4 regions of the Arthrobacter sp. TmtSoilC77 genome follow, and region 3 is predicted to be linked to each of the others. Evidence: riboswitches for the same ligand, from Rfam matches in the RefSeq annotation. Region 3 holds a riboswitch; each other region holds the start of a gene.
The links. A riboswitch is a leader RNA that binds a small molecule or an ion and turns the genes downstream of it on or off. The one in region 3 is predicted to bind cyclic di-AMP.

Region 1: linked by a shared signal. The riboswitch ahead of AC6I99_RS01945 (NlpC/P60 family protein) and the one ahead of AC6I99_RS05155 (C40 family peptidase) in region 3 are both predicted to bind cyclic di-AMP.
Region 2: linked by a shared signal. The riboswitch ahead of AC6I99_RS04155 (aggregation-promoting factor C-terminal-like domain-containing protein) and the one ahead of AC6I99_RS05155 (C40 family peptidase) in region 3 are both predicted to bind cyclic di-AMP.
Region 4: linked by a shared signal. The riboswitch ahead of AC6I99_RS20620 (hypothetical protein) and the one ahead of AC6I99_RS05155 (C40 family peptidase) in region 3 are both predicted to bind cyclic di-AMP.

What each region holds. Positions count from the first base shown of each region.
Region 1 is NZ_AP046050.1:396,501-401,691, reverse strand. Features, by position in the region: gene AC6I99_RS01955 (universal stress protein) at 1-836, opposite strand, end outside; gene AC6I99_RS01950 (NAD(P)/FAD-dependent oxidoreductase) at 1,264-1,956, shown strand; gene AC6I99_RS01945 (NlpC/P60 family protein) at 2,139-2,906, opposite strand; cyclic di-AMP (ydaO/yuaA leader) riboswitch at 2,910-3,078, opposite strand; gene AC6I99_RS01940 (copper resistance CopC family protein) at 3,252-3,875, opposite strand; gene AC6I99_RS01935 (NCS2 family permease) at 3,989-5,191, shown strand, end outside.
Region 2 is NZ_AP046050.1:863,065-868,255, forward strand. Features, by position in the region: gene AC6I99_RS04145 (alpha-glucosidase) at 1-656, shown strand, start outside; gene AC6I99_RS04150 (alpha-amylase family glycosyl hydrolase) at 662-1,339, shown strand; gene AC6I99_RS04155 (aggregation-promoting factor C-terminal-like domain-containing protein) at 1,379-2,191, opposite strand; cyclic di-AMP (ydaO/yuaA leader) riboswitch at 2,197-2,354, opposite strand; gene AC6I99_RS04160 (sensor histidine kinase) at 2,489-3,982, opposite strand; gene AC6I99_RS04165 (response regulator transcription factor) at 3,986-4,726, opposite strand.
Region 3 is NZ_AP046050.1:1,089,295-1,094,485, forward strand. Features, by position in the region: gene serC (phosphoserine transaminase) at 1-846, opposite strand, end outside; gene AC6I99_RS05145 (iron-dependent transcriptional repressor DtxR) at 1,151-1,846, shown strand; cyclic di-AMP (ydaO/yuaA leader) riboswitch at 2,046-2,275, shown strand; gene AC6I99_RS05150 (M23 family metallopeptidase) at 2,282-3,112, shown strand; cyclic di-AMP (ydaO/yuaA leader) riboswitch at 3,258-3,421, shown strand; gene AC6I99_RS05155 (C40 family peptidase) at 3,426-4,154, shown strand; gene AC6I99_RS05160 (NlpC/P60 family protein) at 4,253-5,005, shown strand.
Region 4 is NZ_AP046050.1:4,460,452-4,465,642, reverse strand. Features, by position in the region: gene AC6I99_RS20625 (AEC family transporter) at 1-504, shown strand, start outside; gene AC6I99_RS20620 (hypothetical protein) at 750-2,123, opposite strand; cyclic di-AMP (ydaO/yuaA leader) riboswitch at 2,126-2,276, opposite strand; gene AC6I99_RS20615 (hypothetical protein) at 2,406-2,639, opposite strand; gene AC6I99_RS20610 (ATP-dependent DNA ligase) at 2,687-3,754, shown strand; gene AC6I99_RS20605 (DUF6480 family protein) at 3,852-4,139, opposite strand; gene AC6I99_RS20600 (alpha/beta fold hydrolase) at 4,264-5,070, opposite strand; gene AC6I99_RS20595 (maleylpyruvate isomerase family mycothiol-dependent enzyme) at 5,067-5,191, opposite strand, start outside.

The DNA of each region.
Region 1 (5,191 bases), 690 kb from region 3:
TCCACTGGTGAGCCGTCCCTAAGGTCCGTTTCCACGGGCAGCTGCGGGAAGTGGCTGCGGAGCCAGGCGACGCCTGCATCCAATTGGACTTTGATATCCGCGAACAGGGCATCGCGATCCAACGGTGCCGGCACCCAGGCCAAGGAGCCGCTGTACTGCGGGACTGCGCAGATGACGCGGAGTTTGGCCCCCATCCGCTGGGCTTGTTCGGCTGCCTCGAGAACGGCGACGCGGGCCTGCTCCGAACCGTCCACACCCACGGCGACGACGTTTTCCACCGTTCGCGGCCCGGCCTTGGCGTGCTCAGCCTTGATGTGCTTGTCCTCGGTGTTCTCACCCAAACGATCGGCGCAATACAGCGGGACCGTTACGGTGGGGCATTTTGCGTGGGCCGGCAAGGCGCTGCTGACCGAGCCCAGGAGACGCCCGACAAAGCCACCACGGCCACGGCTGCCAAACACGAGGAGTGCAGCGTTCGCAGAGAGGTCAAGGAGGACACCCGCAGCATCACCATTCTCCACTGACGCATCGACGTCAATGTTGTAGCTTGAGACCTTATCCATGGCTTGCTTGACGATTGCTTCCGCGCCCTCGCGGATCACGGAATCGTCCACGGTAGCGTATCCGCCGTCGAGGCCGGACGCTGCGAAGATGGGCACCGAATAAGCCGTGACTATATGCAGGGGAAGTTGGCGCCGTTCCGCCTCACGCGCAGCCCATACAAGGGCGCATTGACCATGCTCGGAACCGTCCACTCCGACGACGATTCCACCAGGCGCCACAGCCTGGTCCCCGCCGTCCCGTGGTTCTTCAATGTGTCTGCCGTGCTGGTCCATGGGGCCCGCCTCTCCACCTACTGCTTGATGTTCCGGCCATTCTGCCAGAGGTTCTCCCTACCGGTGATCCCTTGCTGGCGCGCAACCAATAGCCGGGGCCGAAGAAACCCTCGGGGTTCTCCTTCCAATGCCCACTATTCTCGGTTGGCAATGCCGAATCAAGGCGACTTTGGGCTATGTGGATAACGGTCCGGGCTCGGTTTCCGGCACGCTCACCACGCGCCGGGTTGCGCTGCGGATGAACATCCAAAACACGCTGTCGCCGAGGCTATCCATGGCAGAAAAAGTTCGGTAGTGTTCGAGTCACCGAATGGCCGGCAAAGGTGTCCCAGGACACAACCCGGCCATTTATTTGCGGCCGCTTGGGGAACTCGGACGCGATCCAGCGCGCTGCCGAAGGCACACACGTCAAGGAGGAACCCAAGCAGTGTCACTCACTCCTGATTCCGTCACGGAACGGACTACCACCGTGGTGATCGGCACCGGCCTCTCCGGCCTGGCTGTTGCCAGCGAGCTCAGCCGCTACGGCGTCGGTTCCATCGTGCTGGATGGCTTTGGTTCTTTATCGACCACCGGACCAGCGGTCCACACGGGAATGCTCCAGCGCTGCGACGCAGCAGACCCCGCGGCAATGCAGGAGCGCAACGAGATCCTGCGCCATTTGCGCAACTACGCCGCCAGCCATCACTTGGATGTCCGCACCACCACACGCGCTGTCCGGCTGGACTTCCTGGGTGGCGACTCGTCGTTGCAGCTTGGATACGGACCTGTCGCCAGCCTGACCACGGGCAGTCTGAGGGCTGGGATGAGCGTCTATGGCCCCCTTGAATCCACCCCACGTCAATGGGCCGTGCATACAGCCAGCGGGGTTCTCCTGGCAGACCACATCGTGGTGACGCGCTGCGCCCAGAGCCAGCTGCGCCGAATGCTTGCCGATCTGGGAATCGCCATAGGCCAGAACTTCGTGGCAGCCATGCGTGCAGTCGGGATGCACTTGGTGGGCGTTGGGGAACTTATTACACCCACGCCCAAGGAAGTACTACGGCAAGCCAAGGCAGTGGGGCAAGCGATCTCATCCAAGGTGGCCCTCCCCGCCGGGCCGGGCATCGCCCTCGCGTAGAAACCTGCCTGGAGCCTTTACCTGGAACCCTGCGCGTAGATACCTGGCAGAGAACCCTGGCCTTGAAACGATCGAGCCAACCAAAGAATGTTCCTAAAAAGAACAAAAATTAACCCAAAAGGCCGGCGCCTCCGAAGACATTTGTCCTCGAAAGCACCGGCCTTTGAGTTGGAGCGTGAAGCTTAGGCGCCAGCGCGTACGTACGTGATGGGGCCGGTTGCGGTGAGCCAGCTGATCGGGTGGATGCCCGTCTGGTTGCCGTTGATGCCACCGCTGATAGCCTGGCCGTTGCCGATGTAGATGGCTACGTGGCCGGACTGGACGATCATGTCACCGGGCTGGGGGTCGCTGACAACTTTGCCGTAGTTCAGGAACTGCATGGGTGCGAGGTCGCCAACCGGGATGCCGGCAGAGCCGAGGGCCCGCTCCACCATCGCGGTGCAATCCTGCATGATGCCGATCTGGGCGTAAGCCGAGGCGACCATGGCAGCGTTGATGCCACCAACAGCCGGAGCTGCAGCAGGCGCGGATGCCACAGGGGCGGTAGCCGTAGTGGTTGCAGCGGCCTGGACGGTAGCCGTTGCGGGCGCCTTCTTGGCCGCCGGAGCCGGAGCAACAGGAGCCGGCTTTTCAATGACGGGAGCCGCTACGGAAGCAACCGCGGGGCGCTCGAAGTTGATGGTGGCCGTCGATGCGGCCGTAACAACCTTGGTGGGACCCTCGGTGACGGTTTCGGCGACAGTAGCGGGGCTGGAGTCGCGCTGAACAGGGGTCTCTGCTGCGTGGGCAGCGATGGAGCCCGTCAGGACCAGGCCTGAAGCTGCTGCGATGACAGCGGCTTGGCGACCTGCGCCGGATGCGTTGCTGGCAACAGCCTTGGAGATGGAGATGAACGGATTAGGACGTACGCTGTCCGCCTTACGACGGCCGCGAAGAATGCGTGAAGACATGAAAGAGCCTCTCCCGATGCCTGCGAGGTTAGCTGTCGGATTCGGATGGGAGTCACCCGGCCACTATCCCCCGCTGTGCAGCGGAAGCTTCGTGACTTCACCCCAAGGCGCGCTCTGAAAGTGGGCCAAAATGGGTTCCCCGTCTCTGCCGTAGGTTTGTCTGCGAACGGATTCCGGACTGCGGCAGAGCTAGGCAATCAGACCGGAATGCCTGTTACGTGGAACAGGCACAGGTACAACCGTACGGGAAGATCACCCCAAAGTCACATTTACGTAACGAGCAGTTCGTTTTTGGCGTGTCGCAGTAACCGTTTCGAGATCTTCGCAAGTATGTAGAAAACCCCGCTATTCCGGGGAATTTTCGCCATCCGGGTCGTTGGGGGCCGCCAGCTTCTTCCGGGCTGTAACAGCGAGGAAGATCACCAGACCGATCGCCACCACAGCGAGGCCAACGATGCTCCAGGGGAAGGGCTGGGAAGCTGCCGGAGCCGGCTCAGTATTTTCCGTACCGGGGGCCGCTGTGCCCGCCGTCGGAACAGCCGCCGAAGCCGGGGCGGAGGCACCTGCCGAGCCGCTCGCCGTCGTCGTGCTTGTCCCGGAAACTGTGAACTTGAAGGTTCCCTCGATCGGGTGGGAGTCTGAACTGACCACACGCCACACCACGGTGTATTCGCCGGCTGGAGCGCCCTGACGCAGCTTCTGGACAGCCATGTTGTCGATGATTTCCACTGCGCCATCTGCCCAGTTTTCGCCCCCGGCGGTGACGGTCACCCCGGAACCGATGGCCAGTGGCTGGTTGTTGAACGTGATGGATACCGACGCCGGCGCTTCAGCCACCCTGGCACCGTTGGCCGGAGTTGTTGATTCGGCGACGTCGTGCGCGGAGGCCGGAGCAGCTCCAAGCAGCAACGCGGAAGCGAAAGCAAGAGCGGCTACGACGGCGGCCAGAAGCGGGCGGATGGTACGCATGGGGCGGTTTCTCCTAGTGTTGGCTTCCTTACAGACTAGGCGAATCGTTCCAGTACCCCACATTGGCGGGCATAGGATTTGAGAGCAAACTCCCCCGATCCCCGGAGACCTTCATGCTTAAACAAGGTTCTGCAATCGACCGCTACTTCAAGATCTCCGAGCGCGGGTCCACATACTCGCGGGAAATCCGCGGCGGCTTCGCGACCTTCTTCGCCATGAGCTACATCGTGGTGCTGAACCCGCTGATCCTCTCCGGGGCAGACTCGAGCGGAGCATCGCTCGGCTTCACGGCCGTAGCGGCAACCACTGCCTTCGTTGCGGGCATCCTCACGATCCTCATGGGCGCCTGGGCGAAGCACCCCTTCGCGGTGGCAACGGGCCTGGGAGTGAACGCATTCGTCGCCGTGACGGTTGCCTCCCACCCGGAACTGACCTGGCCGGACATGATGGGGCTGGTGGTGCTTTCGGGTGTCACCATGCTCATCCTGGTACTCACCGGATTCCGCACCGCCGTTTTCAGGGCCGTCCCGGAAGCGCTCAAGACGGCAATCGTGGTGGGCATTGGCCTGTTCATCGCCTTGATCGGGCTGGTCAACGCTGGTTTTGTCCGACGCATCCCGGATGCCGCCGGCACCACGGTCCCGCTGGGCCTTGGCGTGGATGGCAAGCTGATGGGCTGGCCGACGTTGGTGTTCGCTGTCGGCCTGGTCCTGACCATTGCGTTGGTGGTGCGAAAGGTCCGCGGGGCAATCCTGATCGGCATCGTGGTGTCCACCGCTCTGGCCGCCATCCTCGAATTCACGCTTCACATTGGTCCCAGCTTCGACGGTAAGAACGTCAACCCCCGTGGCTGGTCACTTGTGGCACCGACGCTTTCCGAATGGGGCGCCCCTGACCTCTCCCTGATCGGCAAAGCCAACCCCTTCGGAGCCTTCGAACACCTCGGTTTTGTGGCTGCTGCGCTGTTGGCGTTCGTGATCCTCCTTAGCATCTTCTTCGACGCCATGGGCACTATGGTGGGCCTGGCCAACGAGGCAGGAACCGTGGACGAACACGGCAACATTCCCAATGTGGACCGCGTCCTGCAGGTTGATGCCCTGGGCGCAATCGTCGGCGGCGGTGCCTCCGTTTCGTCCAACCAGATCTTCGTTGAATCGGGCGCGGGCATTGGCGAGGGCGCCCGCACCGGTCTCGCCTCCATTGTCACGGGCCTGCTCTTCCTGGTGGCCATGTTCTTCACGCCGCTCATCAACCTGGTCCCGTTCGAAGCCGTGGCTCCTGCGCTTGTGGTGGTGGGCTTCATGATGGTGTCCCAG
Region 2 (5,191 bases), 230 kb from region 3:
TCGACCGCGGCGTGGACGGGTTCAGAATGGACGTCATCAATTTCATTTCCAAGGTGCCCACCTTGCCTGATGGAGTAACTGAACCGAACAAGCCCTACGCGGACGGAAGACCCTACTATGTCAACGGACCGAGGCTGCATGAATTTCTGCAGGAGTTCCATAGGAATGTCTTTGAACACCGTAACGACCAAATACTCACGGTTGGTGAGATGCCGGGAGTGCCTGTGGAAGACGCGGTGAGGTTCACGGAGCACGGTGGCCCAGGGTTGAACATGATTTTCCAGTTCGACCACATGATGTTGGACATGTCGCGCGGCAACAAATGGCTGCCCGGGGAGTTGCGGCTTGAAGAGCTGAAGGCCTGCTTGGGGCGTTGGCAGGAGGGGATGGCGGAGCGAGGCTGGAACAGCCTTTTTTGGGGTAACCATGACTCAGCTCGCGCCGTGTCCCGCTTTGGTGACGACAGCGAATACCGCGTCCAGTCGGCCAAGATGCTCGCAGGGGTCCTGCACCTCCACCGGGGCACTCCCTACGTTTACCAGGGTGAGGAACTGGGTATGACCAATATGGTTTTTGACGCGATCAGCGAGCACAGGGACATTGAAGTCACCGGGAAGCTAGCGGGCACGGTGGACAATCTGAGGCAGAAATCCTGAAGGCGGTGCGTCCTCTTAACCGCGACAATGCCCGCACACCGTTTCACTGGGATTCGACTCCCGGGGCTGGTTTCTCCAATGGCACGCCATGGATAGGGGTGAATCCCAATTCCAGTTCCATCAACGCCGAGGCACAAATCGATGATCCGGAATCTGTATTCACGTTCTACAGGCAACTAATCGGGTTGCGCCACTCCGATATTGTGATCTCGCACGGCGACTTCAGGATGCTCTTGCCCTTCGACCGGAATGTCTATGCTTTTGTGCGTTCCCTGGACGGAGTGGAGATGCTTGTCCTCGGCAACTTCTCAGATCGCGAAGTAGAAGCGGACATCGATGACGCTTCCTGGGCTTCTGCGGACCAGGTGCTTGGCAACTATGCCACTGAAGCATCGCTGATGATGCGCCCTTGGGAATTGAAAGTGTTCCGTCGCTGGCAGCCTCCTGTGGCTGCCATCTCGAATCAGCCATCCGTCCTTGAACCGGGGGTCGACCAGAATGACGGGAGGTCGCTGATGTGTGGACCAGAACGCTCGCTCTGTGATCACCCGGCTCCGGCGTCAAAGAACCAGGCTTCGGCCTTGGTGCGGCGAAAACCGCCCCGCCTCCCGCCCGGGCGCATCAGTAGATCACTGCTGCGAACGGCGGAAAGCGGGGCGGCAATCGGGCCCTGCATGGTTTGAGCCCGCTGGGGTGGGCTCAAGCCTGCTTATCGAGTTGGCTTAGTACCAGTTGTTGGCCAAGTGGAAGGCAAGGGCCGCCGAGGGGGAACCGTAGCGTTCCTTGATGTAGTTCAGGCCCCACTTGATCTGGGTCTGGTAGTTGGTCAGCCAGTCATCGCCTGCGGTTGCCATCTTCGAAGCGGGCAATGACTGCACGATTCCGTAGGCACCACTGGAGGTGTTGGTCGCGGTGGTCCGCCAGTTGGATTCCTTCTCCCACAGTGTGTTCAGGGCAGTCATTTCGCCCGGACCCCAGCCGTAGTTGGCGAGGATGCTGGCGGCGTATGCCTTGGCAGCGGCGGGATCGTCCACGGCCTTGGGAGTGGCGGCTGCGGCTGCGGCTGCAGCAGCGGCGGCATCGGCAGCCTGCTTGGCGGCTGCATCAGCGGCAGCCTTTTCGGCGGCGGCCTGTGCGGCAGCTGCCTGGTCGGCGGCAGCTTTCTCGGCCGCAGCCTTTTCGGCAGCGGCTTGTGCGGCAGCTGCCTGGTCTGCAGCGGCCCTGTCTGCAGCGCCCTTCTTGGCAGCAGCATCCAGGGACGCCGAGATTTCAGCTGTTTTGTTGCTGGCCTGGGCGGTAGCCTGCGTCTCGGACGCCCGGCTCGTTTCGGGGAGATTGAATGCGGCGTTTGCGGCCTGGCCAAGCGATGCGACGCCCAATGCTGCGGCAACGACTCCTGCAACAACAGACATTCGTTGCCCGGTCTTGCCGCGGCGTGCAGCGTTCTTCAGAACGCTTTGCGACTTCGTCAGGGGAGCGTTGTGTTCGTCACGGTGACGCGCGGAAGGGCGCGTCTGATCGTTGAATTCAGACATGTGTGATTACCTCTCAGCGCCTGCGGAGTTAGCTGTCGGGTTCGGATGAGGTCATCCGGCCGCGCGCGTAGCTGCGGCTTCACCCCAAGGGCAAGGAAAGTACTGTGCCCGGAGACTCTGGGTCCCCCGTCTCTGCCTCGAATGAGAACGGAACTCCGGGAAGTGGCAGAGCTCGGCGCATCCCGGGTGTGGGCCAGTTAGGGGCGACCCACCCTTTCGAAGGTACAGGAGGTTTCGGCTTAAGTCACATTTGGGTAACAGAGATCACGCTCACGGCGAGTCATGTTGCCCGATTCGTTATATGCGTTCGTTCAAAGCTGCGGGGAGTCGGAGAGTGAACTCCGTGCGTCCCGGCTGGGACGTTACTTCCACACTGCCGCCATGCGCCTGGACGATGGATTCGACGATTGACAAGCCCAATCCTGAGGTCCCTTCCGACCCCGATCTCGCCGCGTCAGCCCGGGCAAAACGCGAGAAGATACGCCCCTGGAAAGCAGCCGGAATACCAGGCCCGTTGTCCGTGACCGTGACCACCGCGCTACCGTCGGCGGAAAGCATGACGCCTGTGACCACCGTGGTACCGGGATCGGTGTGCTTGCGGGCGTTGGACAGCAGATTGGCCAGCACCTGATGCAGCTGGGTTGCGTCCCCGCGCACCGTAATGGGCTCGTCAGGGAGTTGGAGCTTCCAGATGTGGTCCGGTGCCATCACCTTTTCGTCGCTGACTGTCTCGATCACCAGCTGCGTCAGGTCCACATCCGTGACCTTCAACGGCTGGCCTTCGTCCAGACGCGCCAACAACAACAGGTCCTCCACAAGCGTGGTCATCCGTTCCGACTGGCTCTGGACCCGCGCCAGCGACTTCCTGCCGTCCTCCGTGAAGTTCTCCGTCATACGAAGCAGCTCGGTGTATCCACGGATGGCGGTCAGCGGTGTCCGAAGTTCGTGGGAGGCATCGGCAACGAACTGCCGGACCTTGGTTTCGCTCTCCTGACGGGCTTCCAGGGCCCTGGAAACGTTGTTGAGCATTTGGTTCAAAGCGTGGCCCACGCTGCCCACTTCAGTTCCAGGATGAGCGGCCGACGGCGGTACGCGCACCGCGAGTGCCACCTCACCGGCGTCGAGGGGAAGGCGCGATACTTTCGTTGCAACCTCCGAGAGTTGCTCCAGTGGCCGCATGGTCCGGCGGATGATCACGGTGCCGGCGAGGCCGATCAGCACCAGGCCGCCAAGTGAAACAAACACCATGGTCCATACCAGCGAGGCCTCGGCATTTTGCTTGTCAGCCAACGGCAGGCCTGTCGCAATCACATCGCCGTAATTGGTCTCAACTGCCACCAGCCGATAGTCGCCGTTGGACAATGAACGGTCTACGGGCCGGTTGTCGCGGGGGAGCGAGAGCAGGATCTGCTTGTCTTCTGCCGAGAGTGCGACGCGGCGACCGTTTGCGTTGAGGAAGCCCGAGTTGATGACCGTGGAACCATCGATCCTCGCGTTAAGTGTCCCGGCGCCTTGGCCACGGGCCTCAAGGGGATCCGGCCGACCGCTGGAGGGAAAGTTCGACGGCGGTCTGCCGAAGTCATTCGCGCGGCCTGACGCCTGCTCCAACTGCTTGTCGAGCTGTTTGTTGAAGTACATGTCCATGGAGGCGTAACTAACCACTCCAACTGCACCGCAAATCGCCACCAGCAATGCCATCGCCACCAGGACCAACCGCGTGCGCAGATGCCAGGTGGAGGGATTGAGCCAGTTCCGCTGGGTCTTACGGGCTACTCCGGAAGAGGTGGACAAGATTCAGTCCGCAGGCTTGATGACGTAGCCAGCGCCACGGATGGTGTGGATCATTGGCGGGTGGTTGGCTTCGATTTTCTTGCGCAGGTAGGAAATGTACAGTTCCACGATGTTGGCCTGCCCGCCGAAGTCATAGTCCCAGACGCGGTCAAGGATCTGTGCCTTGCTGACCACCCGCTTGGGGTTCTCCATGAGATAACGAAGAAGCTCAAACTGCGTTGCCGTGAGCTGGATGTCCTCGCCGGCGCGCGAAACCTCCCGTGTGTCCACGTTGAGGGTGAGATCACCCACCACCAGTTCCGCTGTATCCATGGCCGCAACGCCCGAGCGTTGTACGAGACGGTGCAGGCGCAGGAGAACCTCCTCCATGCTGAAGGGCTTGGTGACGTAGTCGTCCCCGCCGGCGGCCAGGCCAACGATGCGGTCCTGGACAGCGTCCTTGGCCGTGAGGAACAGTGCGGGCACTTCCGGCGCGAAGGCGCGGATCCGGTTGAGGACCTCGACGCCGTCGAATCCTGGAAGCATCACGTCCAGCACCAGCACGTCGGGGCGGAAGTCCTTGGCAAGCTTCACAGCTTCCGGTCCGTCGGCTGCCACCGCTACGGACCAGCCTGCCATGCGGAGGCCCATGCTCATGAGCTCGGCGAGACTCGGTTCGTCGTCCACCACCAAGGCTCGGATGGGGGAGCCGTCCGGGTGGGAAAGCTGGGGAAGGTTGTTCGTCATGGAGTGCGGGGATGCCATGTGACAACTCTCCATTCTGCTGGTTTGTCGAAGCTTTGCCGGTCCTGTGAGGATGCTGTGAGGTCAACACTAGCCACGTGGGAGTTCAATGGCAGGCGTTGCGGGAGTGCTGCAGTGAATACTCGCCTTCTACGGCTTGTAGCAGATTTTGAGGGAAAAATTCGAGCTTGGAGCAGGTTGCGATTGGACAGCAAGTGTTTCAGATCTTGAGATTCCGTCCTTTTGCCCCTCATGGGAATCAGGGAGGTCATCATGCACTATCTGCCGAAGAAAATTCACGATAAGCCGAATATTTCTCGCCGAGACCGAATGAAATGACGTTCATTTTCGGTGGGGGAAGAATTGTGATCTGCGGCACAATAGACCCTCTTGTCTCAAAATGTGGACGGTTTCACGCTTTGTTACTTGCGTGTTGCCATTGTTACGTTGCACACTTCCAATGTGAACAAGAACTCAACAGCACCT
Region 3 (5,191 bases):
AGAGTCTGCCGTGCGCTTGCTGGCGAAGTCCAGTCCACCATTGCTGTTGAGCCACTGCACCTGCGCATCCAAAGTCACCAGCGTGGACAGTGAAGGTGTGTTGTACGTCTGGTTCAGTTTGGAGTTGTCGATAGCGGTCTGCAGGTCCAGGAAGTCCGGAATCCAGCGGTCGCTGGCCTTGATCCGGGCCGCGCGCTCCAACGCTGCCGGGGAGAACAGGCCCAGCCACAGGCCACCGTCAGAGGCGAAGTTCTTCTGCGGGGCGAAGTAGTAGACATCCGATTCGGCGACGTCGACGTCCAGCCCGCCGGCGGCTGAAGTGGCGTCCACCAGGACGAGCGAACCGTCATCGGCGCCTTCGACGCGCTTTACAGGGGCTGCAACACCGGTTGAAGTCTCGTTCTGGGGCCAGGCATAGACGTCAACCCCGGCCTCCGCCTGGGAGACCGGCCGCGTGCCGGGCTCGGACGTGATGATGGAGGATGCATCCAGGAAGGGGGCTTTGTTGGTGGCCGCGGCAAACTTGGAACCGAATTCACCGAAGGAAAGGTGCTGGGCCTTTTTCTCAACGAGCCCAAAAGCTGCTACATCCCAGAAAGCAGTGGAACCGCCGACGCCGAGGACAACCTCGTAGCCCTCGGGTGCACGGAAGAACTGGCTGAGTCCTTCGCGGACCGAACCCACCAGGTTCTTGACCGGCGCCTGACGGTGGGACGTGCCAAGAATGGTGGTCGATGCGGCAGACAGGGCCTGGACCTGTTCCGGGCGGACCTTGGACGGTCCCGCGCCGAATCGTCCGTCCTTGGGCAGCAGGTCGGCGGGAATAGTGATGCTGTTGTCGCTCACGTGTGGCTCCAATGGGTATCGGTTAGAGAGGGGGAGGTGGGCAGGTGGCATCGGCTGCCCCTTCGACTCCCTCATTCTGCCTGACCGGACCCAGCGTCAGGAATCTGCGGGTGTCATAGTCCGCCACGTGGAATGCCGGATCACCACAGGCATTTCGACCCAGGGAAAAATTATCCAGAGTAATTCCAAATAAGCTAGGCTTGGATTGACGTTCCGGAGGTGTCGGTTGCACACCGTCCACCTTGGCTGGGACGCGGTACGGTGGAGATTACGCAAGAAATGCGTTCGAGGAGAGCTGAGCTGGATGACGGATCTGATCGATACCACTGAGATGTATCTTCGGACCATTTTGGAGCTTGAAGAAGAGAACATCGTGGCTCTTCGCGCACGCATCGCGGAGCGTCTGCGGCACTCGGGTCCCACGGTTTCCCAGACCATTGGACGCATGGAGCGTGACGGCCTGGTGATTGTGTCCAACGACCGCCACCTGGAGCTGACCGAAGTCGGGCGCAAGCGGGCCACCGAGGTCATGCGGAAGCACCGCCTTGCCGAGAGGCTCCTGGCGGACGTCATTGGTCTGGACTGGGCGTACGTTCATGACGAAGCATGTCGCTGGGAACACGTCATGAGCGAACGGGTGGAACGGCGGCTCTATGAGTTGTTGCAGCACCCCACAGAGTCACCATATGGCAACCCTATTCCGGGCTTGGAAGCCCTTGGCGGCCTCGCCAACCAGCCTCTTTCCCGCCTGGACGTGAACCTGCTGCATGCGATGGACGGGTACGCTGCCGATTCGCGTGTAGTGGTCAGCCGGCTTGCTGAACCCATCCAGGTTGAGCCCGAGCTCCTCACCCAGCTCGATGAAGGCGGAATTCGTCCTGGCGCAACCGTCTCCTTGGAACGGGTGGGGGAGTACATCTCCGTCCGCGTTCCGGGCATTGAAGGAGCACTGGAGCTGCCTCCCGAGGTCGCTGCGCACGTCTTCGTCGCCGTCAGCTGACTCTGACTTGCCCTGACCACGGGAGTGTCGGATCTCACTTTGTGGTGGTTGGCGCGCGTATGACCTGCGGCTTTCCGCGACTGATGATATGGAGCACCCGCAACACGGTCGTTTTGGAAAGATAACGAATTTATTACTGCGGGCTTTAATCACCTATAGTTATCTACTAGCGCCGATACCAAAGCGTTACCTGATCTGGAGCCGAGCTCTGCCAGCAGATCAGGTGTGTCATCAACTACTGGCAGAGGCGGGGGAACCACAAGCGGCTGCCTAAAGAAGCAGCCTTGGGGTGAAGTCCGCAGCAGAAGTGCCTACTAACGCAAGTCCTTCCGGGGATACCTGTGTGCCGTTTGCGCTTCGTGCGGACCGGGTCTTTGAACTCTCTGACCCGAATCCGACAGCTAACTTCGCAGGCTTTCCAGAGAGGAACAGAGTTTGACATCGCAGAACGTCAGGGGCCGTCGCCGTGCGTCCGGCCCCACTGCTGAGCTGCGGCCAGCCCGCGCCGCAATGGAGATCCGGCCACGCGACACCCCGCGTCAGGTGCGCCGCCGTAAGAGCCCGTTGCGCCAGGTAGCCGACTTCGCGTCAGCCAGTGGTGTAGGGCAGAAGGCCGGTGTCGCGCTTGCAGCCACCGGACTTGCCCTGACTGTAGGTCTGCCTGCCACAAGCCCCGTCATGGCCACGTCGGAATCGGGCCAGACCGAGGCGGCGCTCTCCGTGCCCGGTGGCAGCCAGCCCGAAGTTTCTGCAGCAGCCTCTGCCAAAATCGATTTCAGTCGTGCCGCAGTGGCCACCGCCGCTGACCCGGACGGCAAGCTCAAGCAGCTGTTGAGCGCCCAGTCAGCGGGGAGCATTCAGCGTGCTTCCTCACTTGGCACCTTGGGAAGTCCTCTGGACAAGCTGGTCACGGCATCGCCGTTTGGCTACCGCGTCAGCCCCCTTACCGGCGGCACCGGTGACTTCCACCGTGGCCAGGACTTCGTGGCCCAGTGCGGAACCGCCGTCCACGCCGCCGCTGCAGGCAAGGTCACGTTCGCCGGGTGGCATGAGTACGGCGGAGGCAATCGCGTTGTGATTGATCACGGCAACGGCCTTGAGACCACGTACAACCACCTGTCGTCCTTCAACGTCAAGGTGGGGCAGACTGTCAGCCGCGGCGATACCGTCGCGCTGAGTGGCACCACAGGAGCATCTACCGGCTGCCACCTCCACTTCGAGGTCCAGGTAAACGGCGAAGTCGTAGATCCCATGGGCTGGCTCTGAGCAATTTGATGGTTGTCTCTCGCATCCATGACACGCCCCGTGACCTGAATGTGACATTCACGAACATCTGTTGTACCGTCTAAAGCGCATCGGCTTTTTAGGGGGCCGGTGCACTTGAGTGGATTGCCTAGCTCTGCCACCACTCGAGGTCCGTTCGCAAAAATCGTCTGGCAGGGGCGGGGGAACCAATTTTGGTCTTCGAGTCAGAAGACCTTGGGGTTAAGTCGCAGAAGCTTCCTTGAAGCCGCGCGGCCGGATGACTCCCATCCGAATCCGACAGCTCACCTCGCAGGCATTGGGAGAGGCTACCTTCGTGTCATCACGCACTACCCCTGCGCGCCATCGCGCCGAATTGGTTCGCACGAACCCGTTGAACACCCTTTCCAAGGCTGTCTCAACCAATGCAGGCACCGTAGGCCGCCAAGCCGCCGTTCTGGCCGCAGCCTCGGGGCTCGTTCTCAGTGTTGGACTCCCGGCCCAGGCCGCTGACACCGACGTTTCGAAGTCGGAATCTTCCAGCACCCAGCAGTTGGTCGCCACCGCAGTTGTTACCGCGGAGCCCACCGCAACGGTTTCCTTCGAAAGCCCCGTTGTGGTCACCAAGGAAGCTCCCAAGGTTCAGCGGGCCTCCCAGCGCACGTCGACCGAAGACCAAGCGAACAGCACCCTCGGTGCCCTGTCCTCCAAGGCCAAGGATGCTGCTTCAAGCGCGGCAGCCTCCGGACTTGCAGCAATTGCCTACACCGGCATCGGCCACCCCTACGTTTGGGGCGGCACTTCCCCCAACGGCTGGGACTGCTCCGGATTTACCCAGTGGGTTTACGCCCAGGCCGGCATCAGCATCCCCCGCGTCAATGCCTGGACGATCATGACCCCCACCAGCACCCCTGCCCCTGGCGACCTCGTCGTTCAGAACGGCGGAGCCCACGTGGGCATCTACGTCGGCAACGGCATGATGATCAGCGCTTTGAACCCCAGCCAGGGCACGCTCCTGCACTCCGTGGCCTCCACCGGCACATCCTCGTTCTACACCCTCCGCTAGGAAATCCCATTCGGGGTAAGCCAGCATGCCCCCCAAGTGCTGGCAGCCCATAACCCGCGTGCGGTCCCAGCGTGCGCGGCTACGAAAAGAGAGTAATCATGACCAGTGCAAACAAGGTTGCACGGCATAGAGCTGAGGCCCCCAAGACCAGCTCACTTGCCGTCATTGCCAAGGCTGTCAGCGACAACGCCGGTGGCGTTGGCCGTCAGGCAGCAGTGATCGCAGCTGCGTCGGGCCTTGTCCTGACCAGCGGAGTTGCTGCCAATGCTGCGGACACCAACGTTCAGCGGGAATCTACGTCTGCTTCCACCCTTGACGTGCAGTCGGTTGCCCAGGCCACCATTGCTGCTGATTCCAGCGTTGCCATCTCCTATGAGCGCCCTGTGGTCAAGACTGAGGAAGCCCCGGCTCCCGTCGTCCAGAAGGCGACCGCCAAGGAAGCTCCGGCTGCCGGTGGCACCGCAACTTTGGCGGTCAACGCTGACGCGTCCGCAGCCAAGGCGCCCGCTGCATCCAGCGGCCTCGGTGCAGCTATCGCTGCAGCGGCCTACGCACAGCTCGGCGTCACACAGGACTGCACCATGCTGGTGACCAACTCGCTGGCCGCGGTCGGTATTCACTTCCACGACTGGCCGGCCGGCTACCTCTCCCTCGGCCGCACGGTCAGTGCAGCTGAAGCCCAGCCTGGCGATCTCGCTTACTACGCCAACGGCGGCTATGGCGGAATGGCACACATCGCTGTTTACGTCGGCAACGGCATGGCAGTCCACGGTGGATGGAACGGATCCACCACGGCACTGTTCAGCGTGAACGTTGGCTCCGGCCCCGTTTTCATCCGCGTCAACGGCTGATCACTTACTTCACGGAACACCCCGCAGGCTCAGGTCGGCGGGGTGTTCTGCTTTAATCACCGGTTTTCGTGGCAGCCAGAGAAGCGGGCTGCCGACACCCAAATCCGGGGGGGCGCAAGTCCGATTCCGTGGCCTCAGGGAATGTGCGCGTCCTCTGCAAGGTGTCCCGCGCATGAATTTTCGCCA
Region 4 (5,191 bases), 3.4 Mb from region 3:
CTCAGCGTCCTGGGCGTGGCAGGCGGCACGAGAATCTCGTGGAAACGGATGCTGTTGCAGCCTTTCTCCAATCCCATGATTATCGCCTCGGGCCTGGGGGTGGTGATGGCCCTGACGGGGTGGGAGGCTCCGGAGCTCGTTCAGAGACCCATCGATATGCTGGCCGGCGCGGCCGTCCCCATGGTTCTGCTGGCTTTTGGCATGTCGCTGGCTGGCAAGGCGCCTCTCCAAAAGGGCGATGGCCGCGTGGAGACCGTAGTTGCTACCACGTTGAAGGTGGCTGGCATGCCAGTGGTGGTCTGGGCGCTGGGGCGCTTCGTGTTCGGCTTGGAGGGTCAGCACCTCTTGGCCAGCGTCATCATGGCCGCACTGCCAACCGCACAGAACGTCTTCCTTTTCGCTTCTCCCTACGGACGCGGGATGACAATGGCCCGGGATGTCATCCTCTGCACAACGGTCCTGTGCATCGGGGCGTTGGTTATGGTTGCGTGGCTGCTTGGATAGAAGCGATCGATGCCAGGAACAAGCGACACACGAAACAAAAGAGGCAGGCACCCGGGTGGAGCAGTTCAGGGCCGGGTGCCCGCCTCGTCTTGTTGCCGTGATTCCGGTTGCTGTGATTCCTTAGGCCCGGCGCAACCGCTGGCAGCTCCAGCGGCCCATCCGATTGCGGAAGGTGGCAGTGCGGCTGCTGCTGCAGTACCGGCCATGCCATCCGACGTGCGCGCTGGTCCTGGGAAGCCGCGTGCTCATTTCAAGATCCCAGTGGCGCCGTCAAGTATGCCGTCCAGGTCCAGGGGTGAATCGCTGGACGGTGTGGTGGCACTGGGACTGCCGGTCGGCTTTGGCTTTGGTGTCGGAGCCTGTGTTGGAGTAGGTGCCGGAGTGCCGGTGGGGGTCGGCGTCGTCGTGGCAGGTGGGGTGGTGACCGTGTCCGACGGAACCGGGCTCGGGGCCGGCTGGGTTGGAACAGGAGTTGTCACGCCCGGGACGGGAACAACAGCCGACGGGACTGCCGAAGGCACCCAAACAGGATCCGCGAGTGACACTTGCGGAGTCGGAAGGGACGACGACGGCGCCTGGTCGGGTGCCTCTCCTGACGACTGCGTTGCTACGGTTGCCGGCTTTCCGGCCTCGCTGGTGGCCGACGACGCTGAGGCGCTGGCGTAGGACGAGCTGGGTGCAGGGGTAGCCGAAGTTGACTGCCTGCTGTCGCTACCCGTCTTTGCGTCGCTTGCTTCCTGGGCCGGTGTTTCCTGCCCGAAGAAGGGAAGCTCGAAGGCCTGGCTCATGGTGCCAACGGTCAATACCAAGCCCAAGGCCCCAGCGACGACTGCCATGCGCTGGCCCATTGTTTTGACCGAGGCGGCCTTGGTGAGCACGGCGTGTGGTTCATGGCTGAAGGATGATCCACCCAGTGATGACCCACCCAAGGATGAAGCTCCGAAGGCAGGGGCGCCGCCTGCCGGGGTTTCGCCAGCACTTGCCGACTTTCGGGCCGTACCGCTCCCGGATTCCTGTGCGCGAAGGGCTTTCCGGCTTGCGAGACCAGAGGCGGCGGTCGCGGCTGCGGCGAGCTGTGCGGGGCTCTTAGCCTGAACGATTGGGATGGCAGCGGTGGCAGGTTCGGGATTCGCCGCGGGTTCGGGCACGACCGGTTCGGGCCGCTGAACGATCGGGATGGCAGCGGTGGCAGGTTCGGGATTCGCTGCGGGTTCGGACGCGACCGGTTCGGGCGCCTGAACAGCTGGAATCGCAGCAGTTGCCGGCTCCAGGGGAGCAGGGTCCGCCGGAGCTGTCACTGCTGGAGCAGAATCCGCTGGTGCTGTTTCTGCTGGAGCAGTTTCAGTGGGGACTGTCTCAGCAGAAATAGCTGCCTGGGCTGCCCGTTCACGCTCTGCCGCCCGAGCGGCCGCGCGCGTAGTGGGTGCCGCAGTTTGGGGATTGGAAGCAGAGGCGGGAATAGAAGGAGTGGCGGGTTCCGGCGTCGTGTCTGCTAAACCTGCTTCTGCTTCCGGCGTGCTGGTGGAGGATCCGCTGGGTTGGGCCCGACGGCGTCCGGTTGGCTGGGTACGCTCGCGCGCTATTTGGGCGCGGCGCGGCTGATCCATGGTTGGGGACATGGTGGTTGCCTCTCAACGCCTGCGAGGTTAGCTGTCGGGTTCGGACGAGGCCGTCCGGCCGCACATGGCGGCTTCACCCCAAGGGCCTAGGGAAAATCAGGCCCGGGAACTCTGGGTCCCCCGTCTCTGCCGCGGGTCTGGCGGATTCCGGTTTGCGGCAGAGCTCGGCGTCAACCCGGAAGCGGCCCGGCGGAGATGAGGGTCGCTCTTCGACGGTACATGAGCGGCATAGCAAAGTCACATTAATGTAACGGGCGGGACGCCTTCCGGCTCGAAGGCCCGTTAGGACTTAGGCTCCGGGGCCGGAGCCGGGGCTGGCAGCTCGTACTGGATCCTTTGGACTTGGTGTGCGTAATGGGTCTCGGGTCGGAAAATTTCGTCTGCCACACCAAGCATCCCACCCGTGGCGCCGCGCCGGACTTTACCCTTGCTGTTCTGGCGCAAGACCCAGAACCAAAGGGCCGCAATGAGGGCAGGTGCTGCCAGCACTGCCACTAGTACGGCCAAGATATCCATGGCCCAAGACTAGCTTCCGCCGCGGGCGGCAGGTAGAACATAGTCGTATGGACCTCCCAGTGATGCCGCCCATTTCGCCCATGCTTGCCAAGTCTGTTCCTTCGATCCCTGATGTGGGTCATTTTGAGCCAAAGTGGGACGGGTTCAGGACCATCGTTTTCAAAGATGGCGATGAGATCATCCTGGGTAGCCGAAACGAACGTCCCATGACACGGTATTTCCCTGAGCTGGTGGAAGCCCTTCGGAAGAATCTCCCGGACAAATGCGTGATCGACGGCGAGATCGTCCTGATAACTGGGAACAGGCTCGATTTCGAGGGTCTTCAGCAGCGCATCCATCCCGCCGACAGCCGTGTGCGGATGCTGGCCGAAAGCACCCCGTCCTCCTTCATCGGATTCGACATCCTCGCGCTGGGAGACGAGAACCTTATGGACAAGCCGTTTTCCGAGCGTCGCGCCGCCTTGGAGAAGGCACTGGCCAAGGCTGAGGCGCCCGTTTACGTAACACCGGCGGTGACGGAACTCGATCAAGCACAGGAGTGGTTCGTGCAGCTCGAGGGCGCCGGGCTTGACGGCATACTTTCCAAACCGCTCGAGGGGACGTATCAACCGAATAAGCGCGTCATGTTCAAAACCAAGCATGAACGGACCGCGGACTGCGTGGTAGCCGGATTCCGCTGGCATAAAACGGGAAAGGTTGTCGGGTCGATGCTGCTTGGGCTGTATAACGACGCCGGCCAGCTGCAGCACGTTGGGGTGGTGGCTTCCTTTCCCATGGCCAAGCGCGAAAGCCTGGTGGCTGAACTTGAGCCATACCAGACGGAGTTCAGCGAACATCCTTGGGGTCAGTGGGCCGACCAAGGAGATGCCGCCGCTACTGGTTCCCGGATGCCGGGCGCGCAAAGCCGGTGGAGCGGCGGCAAGGACTTCTCCTTTGTTCCCCTTCGGCCCGAGCTCGTCATCGAGGTTGCCTATGACTACATGGAAGGCGACCGGTTCCGGCACACCACCCAGTTTCGTCGATGGCGGCCGGACCGGACTCCGGAGAGCTGTACCTATTCGCAGCTGGAGGAGCCAGCTGACTATGACCTCGGGGAGATACTGAGGCTGCCGTAACCGGAATGGGTCGCCGCTAATACGTTGCCCCCGCTAATACGTTGCTGGCCCGCTCATGCGTTGCTGGCCAGCGACGGGATAGCGGCTTGGAGACGAGCTACTCTTCGTGTCCTTGGTCGCTGCTCATGCTGCCCTCCGCCGGTGGGGTTTCGCCCGGAGGTACGCCGCCTCCAGGCTCGAGTCCCGTGACGTTGCCGTCCAGGGGATCGGGGTTGGCGGAAGCTGCGGGATCGTCGTCCTCGTCCTGGCGCATGTCGGGATCCGTGTGGACATCGTCGGTGTCGCCGGCAGTGACGCCAGCGGTGTCGCCTGTCGTGTCGGCTGGCTCGGCGTCGCCGGAAACTCCGAAGGTCCGGGGATCGTCCTCAGGGTCATAGCTGGTCATGGTCACCCTTCCTAAGCAAACTTACTTTTGTGCTTGCCCGGCCAGCCTAGTCTCCAGGTCGCAAACCCAACAAGGGGCACCCACGCCGGGTTACGCCGTCGTGCATGAGTGCTTGCATCAGTGCCTAACTCTGGCGGGAGGTGGCAGCGACGAAGCTCATGATGGCGTCCGCAACAGCTTTCGGCCGCATGTGCTGGGCGACGTGTCCAACTCCGGGGATTTCAACGAGGCGCCCTTGGGGCACCGCGCGGGAGAGCTTAAGCGCCCACTCCGGCCCGGCCACATGATCGCGGCTCCCTCGAAGCACCAGCACCGGAGTCCGGATTTTAGCCAACTGCTTTTCGGTCGGGTACTTCATCATTACGGGCAGCTCCGTGAGGTACCAGCGGGGCCCGCATTGCAGATAGTCAGTGATCACGATCCAGTTGGACGATGGGCTTTCGCGGAGAAGGCCATCCAGGAACAGGGCCAGCGACTGCCGCCCCACGTTCTTGTGGCGTGAGTCAACCACGGGACCCATGAGGACAAGATGCAAGGCGCGTTCAGGCGCATGGAGGGCCGCTTCAATGGCGAACTGCACGCCCATCGAGTGTCCTACCAGGATGTACGACTCGATGCCGCAGGCCTTCAGTGCTTCTGCGATGAACGCGCCGTAATCTTCCACGGATAGTTGCCGCCCGGGCTTGGGAGTACCCGCAAAACCGGGAAGGTCCAGCGAGTAGGTGGGCGCGCCCCCTGCCAGGACGCCGTGAAGGCGCGCAAGGTAGCGGTGTGAGACGCCGATGCCGTGGATAAGGATGTAAGCGGGCTGCGCGCTCCCGTGCGTCCCCGGAGGAGGCGATCCCTCCGTCCAGAGAATCCGACCACCTAGACCGCAAGCCTCGACGTCGGCAGACAGTAACGTGCTCCTGTTGCCTCGGCGCCCCGTCAAGGCCGGGCCTGTTCCAGGAATACCGGAGCCCCGGGGCCGGTTAGCTCGTCCTCAGACACTGGCCGTCCGGAAACAGCGAGAAGCAGGGAAATGGCCGGTCCTTGAACCTCCGGGCCGTCGC